3 regions of the Pseudomonas poae RE*1-1-14 genome follow, and region 1 is predicted to be linked to each of the others. Evidence: predicted binding sites of a transcription regulator. Region 1 holds the regulator's gene; each other region holds the start of a gene.
The links. The regulator FliA, encoded in region 1, starts transcription of late flagellar genes. The targets are predictions, from matches to a motif close to CTAAAGTTTNNNNNNNNNNNGCCGNTAA.

Region 1 (5,344 bases):
CGGTGACATCCGGCTCAGGCTCAGGCTCGGCCACCGGTGCAGGCGCAGCTTGCACGGCGACCGCCTCGTCAGCTGGCTCTGCCAGGCGCGCCAGGGCGGCCAGCAGTTCCGGGGTGGCGGCGGTGATCGGGGCACGTTCGCGCACTTCGCTGAACATGCCGTTGACCGCATCCAGTGCTTCGAGAATCACGTCCATCAACTCCGAGTCGACCTTTCGCTCACCCTTGCGCAGGATGTCGAACACGTTCTCGGCGATGTGGCAGCACTCCACCAGCTCATGGAGCTGGAGGAAGCCGGCGCCCCCTTTTACAGTGTGAAAACCGCGAAAAATTGCATTGAGCAGGTTCGCATCATCCGGTCGGCTTTCCAGCTCGACCAGTTGTTCGGACAGTTGCTCTAAAATTTCGCCGGCCTCTACAAGGAAATCCTGAAGGATTTCTTCATCGGCGCCGAAGCTCATGTGGGTGCTCCTTAGAAGCCTAAACTGGATAACAGGTCATCGACATCATCCTGACCTGACACAACGTCTTCACGTTTATCGGCATGAATCTGCGGACCTTCACCCTTGGCGAGATGTTTTTGTGGATCTTTTTCCGAAAGGATCGCCGCACGGTCATGTTCGATGCCGGCAAAACGATCGACCTGCCCGGCCATGAGCACCAGTTTGAGCAGGTTGCTTTCCACTTCGGTGACCAGTTGGGTCACGCGCTTGATCACTTGACCGGTGAGGTCCTGGTAATCCTGGGCCAGCAGAATATCGTTGAGGTTGCTCGCCACGGTGCGGTTTTCCTGTTCGCTACGCGACAGAAAACCGTCGACCCGACGGGCCAGCTCACGAAACTCTTCAGCACCCACTTCGCGACGCATGAAGCGGCCCCAGTCGTGACTGAGCGCCTGGGCTTCGGTGGCCATGCCATTGACCAGCGGCGTGGCGTTTTCCACCAGGTCCATGGTGCGGTTGGCCGCTGCCTCGGTCAGCTTGACCACATAGGACAGGCGTTCAGTGGCATCGGTGATCTGCGAAATTTCTTCGGCCTGGGGCATGTGCGGATCAATCTGAAAATTGACGATCGCACTGTGCAGCTCGCGCGTGAGCTTGCCCACTTCCTGGTACAGGCCGCGGTCACGGGTCTGGTTAAGCTCATGGATCAACTGCACCGCGTCGCCGAAATGACCTTTTTCAAGGCTCTCGACCAACTCGTGAGCATGCTTTTTCAGGGTCGACTCAAAATCGCCCAATGTTGTTTCTTTCTGCTCCATAGCTCCCCCGCGATGGCATTAGCCTTGGATGCGTTCGAAGATTTTTTCGATCTTCTCTTTTAGCGCCAATGCCGTGAATGGCTTGACCACGTAACCGTTTACCCCGGCTTGGGCGGCTTCGATGATCTGTTCACGCTTGGCTTCGGCGGTCACCATCAGCACAGGCAGGCTGCGCAGCTTCTCGTCGGCGCGCACATGGCGCAACAGGTCGATGCCGGTCATGCCCGGCATGTTCCAGTCGGTTACCAGAAAGTCGATGCTGCCGCTGTTGAGGATTGGAATCGCGGTAATACCGTCATCCGCCTCGACCGTGTTTGTGAACCCAAGGTCACGCAACAGGTTTTTTATGATCCGCCGCATCGTTGAGAAGTCATCAACGATGAGGATTTTCATGTTCTTGTCCAATTCGACCTCCAAGCAGTCTTAAACGCGCCCAGCACCTGGACGCGCCATTTCAATCAACAGGCGTTACACAAAAAGGACTGCCGGGTCCACCACGGGTCGAACCCGCGAAAGTAGTGACCTTCGCGGTATCGTCTGCAGTGTCCCCACACTGCCTGTCAGCGCGCGCGCCACTCTCCCAAACGCCCCCGCAAACGGGCTGCGCACTGGCTATGCAACTGGCTGACACGCGATTCGCTGACCCCCAGGACCTCACCGATTTCCTTGAGGTTCAGCTCTTCGTCGTAGTACAGCGCCAGGACCAGGCGCTCACGCTCCGGCAAGTTGGCAATGGCGTCCGCCAGTGCGCCCTGAAAACGTTCATCTTCCAGGTCGCGTGACGGTTCCATATGCGCACTCGCGCCGTCCTCGTGCAGCCCTTCGTGTTCGCCGTCCTGCAACAGGTCGTCGAAACTGAACAGGCGGCTGCCCAAGGTATCGTTCAAAATCCCGTAATAATCATCGAGACTCAATTGGAGTTCGGCCGCAACTTCGTGATCTTTAGCGTCGCGACCGGTTTTTGCTTCAATTGAGCGAATTGCGTCACTGACCATCCGCGTATTGCGGTGCACCGAACGCGGCGCCCAATCCCCTTTACGCACTTCATCGAGCATGGCGCCACGGATACGAATACCCGCATACGTCTCGAAACTGGCGCCCTTGCTCGCGTCGTACTTGGTCGACACTTCGAGCAGACCGATCATGCCGGCCTGGATCAGGTCTTCGACCTGCACGCTGGCCGGCAGGCGTGCCAGCAGGTGATAGGCGATGCGCTTGACCAGCGGCGCATAGCGCTCGATCAATTCGCCCTGGCTGTCACGTGCCGATTTTTTATAGAGGTTGTAGCCGCTGGATGTCATAGCACAGGACCCGCGCTTGTCTGATGCACCAATCGCTCGACGAAGAATTCCAGATGCCCGCGCGGGTTGGCGGGCAGCGGCCAGGTATCGACCTTCTGGGCAATCGCCTTGAATGCCAGCGCGCACTTGGAACGCGGGAATGCTTCGTAGACCGCACGCTGTTTTTGCACAGCCTTGCGCACGCATTCGTCGTAGGGAACCGCGCCAACGTATTGCAGGGCGACATCAAGAAAACGATCCGTGACCTTGGTCAGCTTGGCGAACAGGTTGCGCCCTTCCTGCGGGCTCTGGGCCATATTGGCCAGCACGCGGAAGCGATTCATGCCGTAGTCACGGTTAAGCAGTTTGATCAGGGCGTAGGCGTCGGTGATCGAGGTGGGCTCGTCGCACACCACCAGCAGCACTTCCTGCGCAGCGCGTACAAAGCTGACCACGGACTCGCCAATGCCGGCGGCGGTATCGATCACCAGCACGTCGAGGTTGTCGCCAATGTCGCTGAACGCCTGGATCAGGCCGGCATGCTGCGCCGGGCTCAGGTGCACCATGCTCTGGGTGCCAGAGGCAGCCGGCACGATGCGGATCCCGCCAGGCCCCTGCAGCAACACATCGCGCAGCTCACAGCGCCCCTCGATCACATCGGCGAGCGTATGTTTGGGGGTCAGCCCCAGCAGAACGTCCACGTTCGCCAGGCCCAGGTCAGCGTCCAGCAGCATGACGCGACGGCCAAGCTCTGCCAGGGCCAGGGACAAATTCACTGACACGTTAGTTTTCCCGACGCCACCTTTGCCGCCGGTCACCGCGATCACCTGTACGGGATGCATGCTGCCCATTTTATTTCTTTACCTTGTCTTGCTTAGACGCAGGCTACATGGCTTGGCCGCTTGAATCGCTTGCAGACCATCGATGTAGGTACATTTCACGGCGTTCATCCTGCCTCAACCGACCCGTTTTGCCGGGTTGTGGTAAAGGTCGGCGAACATATCAGCCATTGCTTCCTCGCTAGGCTCGTCTTGCATTTGCACACTCACGGCACGGCTGACCAACTGATGACGACGCGGCAGATGCAGATCATCCGGGATCCGCGGGCCGTCGGTCAGGTAGGCGACCGGTAATTCATGGCTGATTGCCAGGCTCAGCACCTCGCCCAGGCTCGCGGTTTCGTCGAGCTTGGTGAGGATGCAGCCGGCCAGCCCGCAGCGCTTGTAACTATGATACGCAGCGGTAAGAACCTGTTTCTGGCTGGTGGTTGCAAGCACCAGGTAATTTTTCGACTTGATCCCGCGGCCCGCCAGGCTTTCCAGCTGCATGCGCAACGCCGGGTCGCTGGCTTGCAGGCCGGCGGTATCGATCAGCACCACGCGCTTGCGCAGCAGCGGGTCGAGGGCGTTGGCCAGGGACTGGCCCGGGTCGACGTGGGTCACCGGCACATTGAGAATGCGGCCGAGGGTCTTGAGCTGCTCCTGGGCGCCGATACGGTAGCTGTCCATGCTAACCAGCGCGATGTTGTTGGCGCCGTATTTGAGCACGTAACGGGCGGCCAGCTTGGCCAGGGTGGTGGTCTTGCCCATGCCGGCAGGGCCGACCATGGCGATCACACCGCCCTCTTCCAGGGGTTCGATTTCCGGGGTGGCGATCATCCGAGCCAGGTGCGCCAGCAGCATGCGCCAGGCCTGGCGGGGCTCTTCGATGCTGCCGGTCAGCGCCAGCAGGTCGCGCGACAGCGGGCCGGACAGGCCGATGCGTTGCAGACGGCGCCACAGATTGGCCTGTTGCGGCTTGCTGCCTTGCAATTGGTTCCAGGCCAGCGAGCCCAGTTGCACTTCGAGCAGTTCACGCAGGCCGTTGAGTTCAAAGCGCATCGAATCGAATACGCGCTGGTCGACGCTGGCGGCCGGGGCCGGTGCGGCAGGACGCGGCGGTTCGACAAAGGTCGGCTCCACCAGCGGCTCGGCAGCGGTCAGCGGCAGGCCGGCAAACAGCTGGCGATTGGTGGTGGTGTCGCTGTCGCCGCGCATGCTCAGCTCGGCCTGGGCCGACACAATGCGCGAGGCGGTCTTGCGCAGCTCGTCTTCGAGTTCCATGTTCGGCACGCGTGGCGCCAGGGCCTGAGGGGTGTAATCCAGGGCAGCCGTCAGCTCCACACCGCCGGCGATGCGGCGGTTACCGATAATGGCGGCATCGGCGCCCAGCTCATCACGCACCAGTTTCATGGCCTGACGCATATCGGCGGCGAAAAAACGCTTCACTTGCATAACCCACTACCTCAGCCGTTGGGCCCTACTGTCGCGACGATAGTCACTTGCTTATTGTCAGGAATTTCCTGGTAAGCCAACACGTGCAAATTCGGTACTGCCAGACGTCCAAACCGCGACAACATCGCTCGGACCGGGCCTGCCACCAGCAGAATCACCGGTTGGCCCTGCATTTCCTGGCGCTGTGCGGCGTCGATCAACGAACGCTGCAGTTTTTCAGCCATGCTTGGCTCCAGCAGAACGCCCTCTTCCTGGCCTAATCCTGCCTTCTGAATACTATTGAGCAAGATCTGTTCCAACCTTGGCTCCAGGGTGATAACAGGCAGCTCGGAGTCAAGCCCTACAATGCTTTGCACGATTGCGCGGGACAATCCAACGCGCACCGAAGCCACCAACGCGGCGGTATCTTGACTCTTGGCGGCGTTGTTGGCGATAGCCTCGGCAATGCTGCGAATGTCGCGCACCGGCACCTGTTCGGCCAGCAGCGCCTGCAGCACCTTGAGCAACTGCGACAGCGAGAGCACGCCCGGC
Region 2 (5,344 bases), 2.4 Mb from region 1:
ACCTTGAACGGCGATGGCTGTTTGCTGGAGGACAGTCGGCAAATAACTTCCAGCCCGTCGAGCTGGGGAATTCCAATATCCAGTATCACAATGTCGGGCATATGCTCGCGCGCAAGTTGCAACGCATCGACACCGTTATCGGTCTCTGCAACGACCTCATAACCATGACGTTCCATCAGCATGCGCACAGCAAGACGAATCACGGGATGATCATCCACGATCAGCACTTTATTCATAAGAAAGTCCAATTTCGCTGTTCGAATTATCCAGAGCAAACACAATAGCCTAGTCGTTTCCTAGTTGGCATAGTGTTCCCCCCCGAGCAACAGCAAGCAGAGACCCAAGCCACAAAGATATCGGAATCAGCCTACAAAAAAACAACAATGAGGATGCATTCGATTTTATGCAGGCTTTCAGACCTTTCCGCACCGGTACATATCTTGAGTGAAATAAGCACCGGCCAAAGGGCGGTCCGTAAACGTGGCGTACAGGACTTTCAGGAAATGCCCCTTGTTTGCGCCGTTTAAAAGAATGGGCAGGTGAAAACATTCCCTTTGATTCAGTTCCATTTAACATAAGTGTTTACACCGTAAAATCCCTACAGAAATTTCAGCGCACTACATCCACGCCGTGCTTCTTTGAGTGATTTTTCTGTAGGAGATAGTTCCTGCCAGGGTGTAAACATTTCATTGCGTTCGTGACACTTCAGCACAAAAAAACACATCAAGAATCTTATGATGAGTAACAAACAAGTTTTAAACACATTGCTCGCTATATATTCATTGCGTTCAAAAAAAAGACCCCTTGAATAAGGGGCCTTTTTTTCAGATCACCTGGAACATTCAGAACAGCTTGCGACCTTTATTGGCCGCAATGCGCATGCGCAGTGCGTTCAACTTGATGAAGCCCGCCGCGTCTGCCTGGTTATAGGCGCCGCCGTCTTCTTCGAAGGTGGCGATGTTGGCGTCGAACAGCGACTCATCGGACTTGCGCCCGGTGACGATCACGTTGCCCTTGTACAGCTTCAGGCGCACAACGCCGTTCACATGGGCCTGGGAGGCGTCGATCATTTGTTGCAGCATCACACGCTCAGGGCTCCACCAGTAACCGGTGTAGATCAGGCTGGCGTACTTGGGCATCAGCTCGTCTTTGAGGTGAGCCACTTCGCGGTCCAGGGTGATGGACTCGATGGCGCGATGCGCACGCAGCATGATGGTGCCGCCCGGGGTCTCGTAGCAGCCACGGGACTTCATGCCCACGTAACGGTTCTCGACGATGTCGAGACGGCCGATACCGTGCTCGCCGCCAATACGGTTGAGGGTCGCCAGCACGGTGGCCGGGGTCATCTCGACGCCGTCCAGCGCGACGATATCGCCGTTGCGGTAGGTCAGTTCCAAATACTGCGGCTTGTCTGGAGCGTTCTCCGGGGAGACGGTCCATTTCCACATATCTTCTTCGTGCTCGGTCCAGGTGTCTTCCAGCACGCCGCCTTCATAGGAGATGTGCAGCAGGTTGGCGTCCATCGAGTACGGAGACTTCTTCTTGCCGTGGCGTTCGATCGGGATGGCGTGCTTTTCAGCGTAATCCATCAGTTTTTCACGGGACAGCAGGTCCCATTCACGCCACGGTGCAATCACTTTCACGCCTGGCTTGAGGGCGTAGGCGCCCAGTTCAAAGCGCACCTGGTCGTTGCCCTTGCCGGTCGCGCCATGGGAAATGGCATCGGCGCCGGTTTCGTTGGCGATTTCGATCAAGCGCTTGGCGATCAGCGGACGTGCGATGGAGGTACCCAGCAGGTACTCGCCTTCGTAGACGGTGTTGGCGCGAAACATCGGGAAGACGAAATCGCGGACGAACTCTTCGCGCAGGTCGTCAATGTAGATCTCTTTCACGCCCATGGCTTGCGCCTTGGCGCGTGCAGGTTCGACTTCTTCGCCCTGACCCAGGTCAGCGGTGAAGGTCACCACTTCACAGTTATAAGTATCCTGCAGCCACTTGAGGATCACCGAAGTGTCCAGGCCGCCGGAATACGCGAGAACGACCTTGTTTACGTCGGCCATGCCATCACTCCACGGGGTTGTACGGAAAGGCGACGATTCTACCGTTCAAAACCGTGAATTTACAGGGGCGCGACAGCAAATGAAGATAAAGCGACAGATTATGTCGACGGCGCGACCGGGGGTCGCACCTTACGAGGTGTGTGCCGGATTGCCCGGAGCGGCGGCCTGCGGTGCCGGTTTCTCGGGGGCAGCCACGCGCTCAAGCTGAATGTTCACGCGACGGTTGCGCGCGCGGTTGGCCGCATTGGTGTTGGGCGCCAAGGGATAGCTTTCACCATGGAATCGCAGGGTGATCTGCGACTCCGCAATGCCATTGGCCTTGAAGTAGTCCATCACCGCCAGGGCGCGGCGGCGCGAAACATCGCGATTGGTCAGGCGGTTGCCGCTGTTGTCGGAGTGACCGTTCAACTCCATATGGTTAACCGTGGGATCGGCCTTCAGGTACGCCAGAATCACTGACAGCTTCTGCTTGGCGGCGGCATCCAGCTCAACGCCACCGCCGGGGAAGCCGACTTCGGTCTGTTTGACCTGATCGTAATTCATCGGCAACAGCTTGGCGGTGCACAGCTGATAGTCGTTGAAAGCCTTGTTGAATTTCACCGGCAACAGGCGAACTTCCGAGTAACCGCCCTCGCGCCCGTAATGGCGCACCGTGGGGCTGCGCCCTTCCAGAAGACCCGTGAACAGACGCCCGGCCTGTGCCTGGGAGCTGTTGAACAGCACATCGCCGCTGCCAACCCGCACCGCGCCCAGATTGATATCGCCGCGCCCCGGCTGCCACGGTGCAGCGGCCGCCAGCAGCGTCGCCGAGCCTGCGCCAAGTGCACCGTTATAGGCCTTGAGGCGAAACGTCGCCTGCTCGCCGGCCCGGCGCACGAACTCACCCGAGCCGAAATCGGTGATCGGCTGGGTCAGACGGCACTCGAACTGATCGCCTTCCACCTTCCACTCAATGTTCTCCAGACGGGTCTGGAACGTGAGGGCCATTGCAGGCAGGCTGGCGAACACACTGAGCAGGGCTAGATAATGCTGGCGCACGGGCGGCTCCACTGGTTTCTACAACACATCAAGGCGTCATACGTCGTTAAGGCATACCCCCTGCTATCGGTCGTATCCTGCAAAACTTGATAGCGAGTGCCTGCAACAGTCTTTTCCGGTAGCATTCCCACCAGATTGACCCGCCTGGAATCCCCAATGTCCGACCGCCTGACCCTGCTGCGTCCCGACGACTGGCATATTCATCTTCGCGATGGTGCTGCGTTACCCCACACCGTGGCCGATGTAGCGCGCACGTTTGGCCGTGCCATCATCATGCCCAACCTGGTACCTCCGGTGCGCAATGCCGCGCAAGCCGATGCCTATCGCCAGCGCATCCTCGCCGTGCGACCGGCTGGCAGCCGCTTCGAACCGTTGATGGTGCTCTACCTCACCGACCGCACCCTGCCTGAAGAAATTCGCGAAGCCCATGCCAGCGGCTTTGTGTACGCCGCCAAGCTGTACCCGGCGGGCGCCACCACCAACTCCGACTCCGGCGTGACCAGCATCGACAAGATCCTGCCGGCCATCGAAGCCATGGCGGATGTCGGCATGCCGTTGTTGATCCACGGTGAGGTCACCCGTGGCGACGTGGATGTGTTCGACCGCGAGAAGATCTTCATCGACGAGCACATGCGTCGCGTGGTCGAGCTGTTCCCGACGCTCAAGGTGGTGTTCGAGCACATCACCACTGCTGATGCCGTGCAGTTCGTCACCGAAGCCTCGGAAAACGTCGGCGCGACCATCACCGCTCATCACCTGCTGTACAACCGCAACCACATGCTGGTGGGCGGGATTCGGCCGCATTTTTACTGCCTGCCGATCCTCAAGCGCAACACCCACCAGGTGGCTTTGCTGGACGCAGCCACCAGCGGCAGCCCGAAGTTCTTCCTCGGCACCGACTCGGCACCCCACGCCCAGCACGCCAAGGAGGCCGCCTGCGGATGCGCAGGTTGCTACACCGCGTTTGCTGCCATCGAGCTGTACGCCGAAGCGTTTGAACAACGCAATGCGCTGGATAAGCTTGAAGCTTTTGCCAGCCTCAACGGGCCGCGCTTCTACGGCCTGCCGGCTAATACCGACCGCATCACCCTGGTCCGCGAAGACTGGACCGCCCCCGCCAGCCTGCCGTTCGGCGAGCTGACCGTCATCCCGCTGCGCGCCGGTGAAACACTGCGCTGGCGCCTGCTGGAGGAAAGCAAGTGAGTGAAGACCATTACGACGACGAACACGAGCACAGCGGTGGCGGCTCCCGTCATCCGATGGCCGAGCGGTTTCGTGGCTATCTGCCGGTTGTCATCGACGTAGAAACCGGTGGTTTCAACTGCGCCACCGACGCTTTGCTGGAAATCGCCGCCACCACCATCGGTATGGACGAGCAGGGATTCGTGTTTGCCGAACACACGCATTTCTTCCGCGTAGAGCCGTTCGAAGGCGCGAATATCGAAGCCGCCGCCCTGGAATTCACCGGCATCAAGCTCGATCACCCCCTGCGCATGGCGGTAAGTGAAGAAGCGGCGCTGACCGATATCTTCCGTGGCGTACGCAAGGCATTGAAAGCCAATGGCTGCAAACGCGCGATCCTGGTTGGCCACAACAGCAGCTTCGACCTGGGCTTCCTGAACGCCGCCGTGGCGCGCCTGGACATGAAGCGCAACCCGTTTCATCCCTTCTCCAGCTTCGATACCGCTACCCTCGCCGGCCTGGCTTACGGTCAAACGGTATTGGCCAAGGCCTGCCAGGCCGCCGGTATCGACTTTGACGGCCGCGAAGCCCACTCGGCGCGTTACGACACCGAGAAAACCGCAGAGCTGTTCTGCGGCATCGTCAACCGGTGGAAGCAGATGGGCGGCTGGGAAGATTTCGGCGACTGAGACTCTTCCGGGCGTTCCTCCCACAAAAAAAACCGGCCCTCACAGGCCGGTTTTTTTGTACCTGGAATCAGGCTTACAGCTTGCCAGCGTTCTCGGTCAGGTAAGCCGCAACACCTTCGGTGGAAGCGGTCATGCCCTTGTCGCCTTTTTTCCAGTTGGCAGGGCAGACTTCACCGTGCTCTTCGTGGAACTGCAGCGCGTCGACCAGACGGATCAGCTCTTCCATGTTACGGCCCAGCGGCAGGTCGTTGATGATCTGCGAGCGCACAACGCCCTTGTCGTCGATCAGGAACGCGCCACGGAACGCTACACCGCCTTCGGACTCAACGTCGTAGGCCTTGGCGATCTCGTGCTTCATGTCGGCAGCCATGGTGT
Region 3 (5,344 bases), 150 kb from region 1:
AGGCCCTGCACTCAGGGTCAGCGGCGCCATGGTTGACAGCCAAAGCAGCCAGTTGATGCTGAATATCTCTTGCACATTGTTATCCTCGATCACGGCATGGACTGCACGTGCTCAAGTCTAATGGGCAGTTGCTTATAAAGTTATAGCGAAGCGCGCAAAGCGATATCCCATAAATGGGGCAAACGGGGCGGCGCTTGTTTTGTAGTCGCAAGGGCGGCTTACTTGCCAGGACTCAGCGAATAGTCGAACGGCTGTTAAAACCCAAACACCTTTATATCAGGCGTTTTGCGAGCGCCCTGAACCGCCGTCGGTTCAAGGGCTTTCTGTGGAGCAAATGGTAGAAACGTTGCGTGCGGCATTTGATCGCGAAAGTGGCCTGTGTCAGTAAGCTGAAAGTTCAGGCAGCCAATATCCCTGTGGGAGCGGGCAAGCCCTAATGCCGTTCAGTTAAGGAAAATGTGTGGGCTTATTGTGGCGAGCGGGCTTGCCCCGCGTTGGGGTGCGAAGCGCCCCCACTCCAGCAAAACGCGGTGTACCTGATACGGCTCAGGGTCTGGTTTTGGGGCTGCTGCGCAGCCCAACGCAGGACAAGCCTGCTCGCCACAGGGAATCTGCGCTCAACTGAACGGCATTGGGGCAAGCCCGCTCGCCACAATACTGATCGGCATCAGGTCAGGCGCGCTTTGGCAATTTCCACCCCGCCCGCACAAAGTGACACGTGTACCCGTCAGGAATCCGCTCCAGGTAATCCTGGTGCTCCGGCTCCGCCTCCCAAAACTCCCTCGCCGGCTCAATCTCGGTCACCACCGGCCCCGGCCATAACTTCGATGCATCAACATCAGCGACGGTATCTTCGGCCACGTCCCGTTGCGCATCGCTCAGGTAATAAATCGCCGAACGGTAGCTGGGCCCGAGGTCGTTGCCCTGCCGGTTGGGCGTGCTGGGGTCGTGGATCTGGAAGAAGAACTCCAGAATCTGCCGATACGTGATCACCGCAGGGTCAAACACAATTTCGATCGCTTCGGCGTGGTCGCCATGGTTGCGATAGGTGGCATTGGGCACGTCGCCGCCGGTGTAGCCGACGCGTGTGCGCAGCACGCCGGGGTAGCGGCGCAGCAGGTCCTGCATGCCCCAGAAGCAGCCGCCGGCGAGGATGGCGGTTTCGGTTTGGTTGGTCATGGTCTGCCCTTGTGCTAATGGATATGCGGCTAGTTATGGGGGTGTGCTCGCCAATAGCAAGTCAACGCCTCAAGCACCGATACAAAACCAAAAAAAATGTACAGTTTCTCAATAACCTGTCGACATAGATGGCAAGGTGCCATGGATGAGGCCCGCAACATTTATCGAGCCTTTACGCTATGTCCATCTTTGCCTTTCTACACCGTGACCGTCGCGCCCTGCACCAACTGACAGCAGCGATCAAAAACGGTCACCTCTCCCCTGTCGACCGCCACAAAACCGCCCCGCCCGTGCTTGATGCCTTGGCAGTGCTCGAAGCCTCCAGCCGCGAATCGCAATCGCGCATCACCCAACTCGAAGACGAACTCGAGTCTGCCCGTGAATTGCTGCGCGAGTCCGCCGCCTCCGCCCAGGCTTCGGAAATCCGCTTCGACCTGGTCAACCGCGCCTCCAGCGAGGGCCTTTGGGACATGGAGGTGGTGGCGGGCGACCCAATCAATCCGAAGAATCGTTTCTGGTGGTCGCCGCAATTTCGCAGCCTGCTGGGCTTTTCTAACGAGCGTGATTTCCCGAATGTGCTGGCCAGTTGGGCCGACCGCCTGCATCCACAGGACAAGCAGGCGACGCTCGACGCGTTTGCGCGGCATCTCAACGACAAATCGGGAAACACGCCGTACAACGTGAACAATCGGCTGGCGATGAAGGACGGTTCCTACCGCTGGTTTCACGCCCAGGGTGAAACGCTGCGCGATGAGCGCGGCACGCCGATCCGCGTGGCCGGTGCGTTGCGCGATATTCATGATCAGTTGCAGCGCGATCAGGAGCACGACGTAATCATCACTCGCTTCGAACTGGCCCGGGAGATGCTGTCCGACGGTTTATGGGACATGGAGGTGATTGCCGGCGACCCGGTGAACCCGAAGAACCCCTTCTGGTGGTCGCCTCAGTTTCGGCGCCTGCTGGGTTTTGAAACGGTGCAAGAGTTTCCCGATGTGCTGGACAGCTGGGCCTCCCGGCTGCACCCGGATGACAAGGAGCGCAGCCTGAACGCCTTTGGTGCGCACCTGAATGACAAGTCAGGGCAAACGCCGTTTGATATCGAATACCGGTTGAAGATGAAAAGTGGCGAATACCGCTGGTTCCGCGCCCGCGGTCAGACGCGCCGCGATCCCCAGGGCGCACCATTGCGCGTGGTGGGCGCGCTGGTGGATGTGCACCTGCAGCATGAGCAGCAAGCGTTGCGCGCAGCGGAGGGTGAACACCAGCGCACGCTTGAAACCAACATTGCGCAGTTGTCGCAGATAGTCGGGACGATCCAGAGCATCGCCAGCCAGACCAACCTGCTCGCGCTCAATGCTGCGATTGAAGCGGCGCGTGCCGGCGAGGCCGGGCGTGGTTTCGCAGTGGTGGCCGATGAGGTGCGCAAGCTGGCAACGCGCACCACTGAAGCGACCGAACAGGCTGCCGGGATGATTGCTCGGTAAGTCATCCCTTTCAGGCGCCTCTCCCGTTGCGGCGAGAGGCGTCTTATGCAGTCAATGAACAACACGTAAAAATTTGTTGTGAACTATCGAAGTATCCAGGCCGCCTCTAAAGTTAATAACAGTACGGCCGATAGTTAATTACGGAGCCCCTAATCCCTGCCCGAAACACATAAAAAAATCCCAATATACATGCCACGGACAGGCACGTTTCAGGACCGAACATCATGTTCAGCAAACTAAGCATCTCGCAAAAACTTTATGCAAGTTTCACCGCAGTCGTTGTACTGATCGGGTTATTGGTGGGGAGCGCCTATATCGGCTTCGAGACAGTAGAAGATGCTACAAATAGTAACGTGCACACGTATGAAGTAATAAGTGCCACACAATTGGCGCTGGAACAACTCATCAATATCGAAACCGGCATGCGCGGTTTCGTCATCGCGGCCAAAGACAATTTTCTGGAACCCCTGGTTGCCGGCGAAAAACGCTTTTCGGAGAAGTTGGACCTGCTTAAACGCCTGACTGCGGATAATCCGGCGCAGCAACAGCGCCTGGCCACCCTGGGCGACATGCAAAAACGCTGGCTTGCCGAGGACGTCGATCCGATCATCGCCCTGCGCAAACGCCTGACGGCCAATAACCTGCCCGATGACGAACTGGACGCGCGCATCAGCTCCGGTGCGGACAAGGCCAAGATGGACAGCATGCGTGCGACCCTGGCTGAAATCACCGCCACTGAAACCGCACTGCTGGCGCAACGAAGCCAGGAAATGATCGATGCCAAGCACACGGCGCTGACGATCCTGATCGTGGGCGGCCTTCTCTCGGCCGTATTGTCGTTGATCCTCGCCACCTCACTGGGCCGCAGCACCACTGGGCGCCTGCAACTGGCGATTGATGCCGCTACCGCAATTGCCAACGGCAAGCTGGATACGGTGATCGACACCAGCAGCCATGACGAGCTGCCCAAAGCCTTCGACCGCATGCAGAAGCGCCTGCGCGAAATGATTCAACAGATCAGCGAAGCGGCCAACCAGTTGGTGGTGTCGGTGCAGCAGATTTCCGGCGCGTCGGAGCAACTGTCCGGTGCGATTCAGGAGCAGTCGACGTCGGCCTCGATGATGGCGGCCACCATTGAAGAGCTGACCGTGAGCATCCATCACGTCTCGGAAAACGCCGATGAGGCGCACCAGCTTGCCAGCCGTTCGGGCGAACAATCCAAGGATGGCGCGCGCGTCATCGAAAATACCCTGTCGAGCATGAACGGCATTGCCAGGACCGTGCAGCACTCCTCCACCCAGGTGGCCGGGCTGGGCCAGCACTCCGAACAGATTTCCTCGATCATCAGCGTGATTCAGGGCATCGCCGACCAGACCAACCTGCTGGCGCTCAACGCCGCCATCGAAGCGGCCCGGGCCGGCGAGCAAGGCCGCGGGTTTGCCGTGGTGGCCGATGAGGTGCGCCTGCTGGCGCAGAACACCGGCAAGTCGACCAAGGAAATCGCGATCATGATCGAGAAAATCCAGGCCGGCGTGCGCGAAACCGTCGAAAGCATGCGCGGTGGTGTGCTTGAAGTGAGCCAGGGCGTGGAAACGGCGGGGACTGCTGGTGCGGCCATCGTCGAAATCCGCGACAGCTCGGAGAAAGTGCTACAGGTGGTCGATCAGATCTCCTTCGCCTTGCGTGAGCAGACCATGGCCAGCCAGGACGTTGCCCGCAACGTCGAGCGCTCGGCGCAGATGGCGGAAATGAACAACGTGTCGGTGCAGGAGTTGCTCAAGACCAGCGGCGGCCTGAAGAACCTGGCCACCAGCCTTCAGCACGAAGTGAGCAAGTTCCAGTTGTAACCCACAGGATGCGGGGCCGCGCTCGGCGCACGCTGAACGAAGCCGGCCCCGTTGCAGTCGGAGAAACAACCTCCCCGGCAAAGAACCTGGCTCATGCCTCTGAAAACCGCAGCCCTCGCCTCCCTCTTCTCTCTGGCGGCCAGCACGGCCGCCGCCGCCCAGGAACCGCTGCGCCTGCAGAACTTGCAGCGCTGCGGCGACCTGCTGGAAAACCGTCAGCAAGCCTGGTGCCTGACCGCTCGCGGCCTGGGTGACGCCACGCCGACGCTCAAACTGGGTAACGCCGCTTTGCCGGCGAGCGCGGTGCAGCGTGACGGTAATACCCTTCGCGTGCATCTGGACAGCAGCCACTACCAAAGCGGCCCCGTGTGGCTTGAGGACGGCGCCCGCGTCAGCAACGCGGCCTGGCTGAGCCTGCGCAACAGCCACGTGGTGGCGGCAAAGCCCAGCGAAGTGGCGAAGAACATGGACGGGTTGACCACCTACGTCGACCTGGTCAGCGTGCTGATCGAAGAAGATCACGACGGCCGCCAGGAAGCCGAGCGGCTGGCCCGCAAATATGGGGCGACGGTGGTCGGCAGTATTGCCCCGCTGAACCTGTTCCAGCTGCGCCTGCCCGCCAGGGACCTGGTGCAGCGCGATGCGCTGGTGTTGCGTTTGGGCAGCGAGACCAGCGTCGATGCGGTGGTGGTCGAAGAATCCGCCGCTGAAGAGGCCGAGGCCGCCGCGCCGCGCGAGAAACCCGACAAACCGGCGCCGGACTCCGATGAGTGGGCGGCCAACCGCTTTCTCGATGCGGTGACTTATTACCAAAGCCGCCTTCCGGGCCGTCAC

Region 2: a site for FliA is predicted at 3,162-3,189, ahead of H045_RS02645 (flagellar protein MotY). Genes of this name have one in related genera too.
Region 3: a site for FliA is predicted at 2,770-2,797, ahead of H045_RS12395 (methyl-accepting chemotaxis protein). Genes of this name have one in related genera too.

What each region holds. Positions count from the first base shown of each region.
Region 1 is NC_020209.1:3,008,080-3,013,423, forward strand. Features, by position in the region: gene H045_RS12945 (chemotaxis protein CheA) at 1-460, opposite strand, end outside; gene H045_RS12950 (protein phosphatase CheZ) at 472-1,260, opposite strand; gene H045_RS12955 (chemotaxis response regulator CheY) at 1,279-1,653, opposite strand; gene fliA (RNA polymerase sigma factor FliA) at 1,821-2,561, opposite strand; gene fleN (flagellar synthesis regulator FleN) at 2,558-3,391, opposite strand; gene flhF (flagellar biosynthesis GTPase FlhF) at 3,497-4,813, opposite strand; gene flhA (flagellar biosynthesis protein FlhA) at 4,825-5,344, opposite strand, start outside.
Region 2 is NC_020209.1:585,462-590,805, reverse strand. Features, by position in the region: gene H045_RS02655 (response regulator transcription factor) at 1-236, opposite strand, end outside; gene H045_RS02650 (argininosuccinate synthase) at 843-2,060, opposite strand; gene H045_RS02645 (flagellar protein MotY) at 2,190-3,098, opposite strand; gene pyrC (dihydroorotase) at 3,255-4,301, shown strand; gene rnt (ribonuclease T) at 4,298-4,969, shown strand; gene H045_RS02630 (peroxiredoxin) at 5,043-5,344, opposite strand, start outside.
Region 3 is NC_020209.1:2,860,920-2,866,263, forward strand. Features, by position in the region: gene H045_RS12380 (LysE family translocator) at 1-75, opposite strand, end outside; gene msrA (peptide-methionine (S)-S-oxide reductase MsrA) at 673-1,179, opposite strand; partial or broken gene H045_RS25850 (PAS domain-containing protein) at 1,650-2,321, shown strand; partial or broken gene H045_RS25855 (methyl-accepting chemotaxis protein) at 2,493-2,630, shown strand; gene H045_RS12395 (methyl-accepting chemotaxis protein) at 2,888-4,510, shown strand; gene H045_RS12400 (S8/S53 family peptidase) at 4,604-5,344, shown strand, end outside.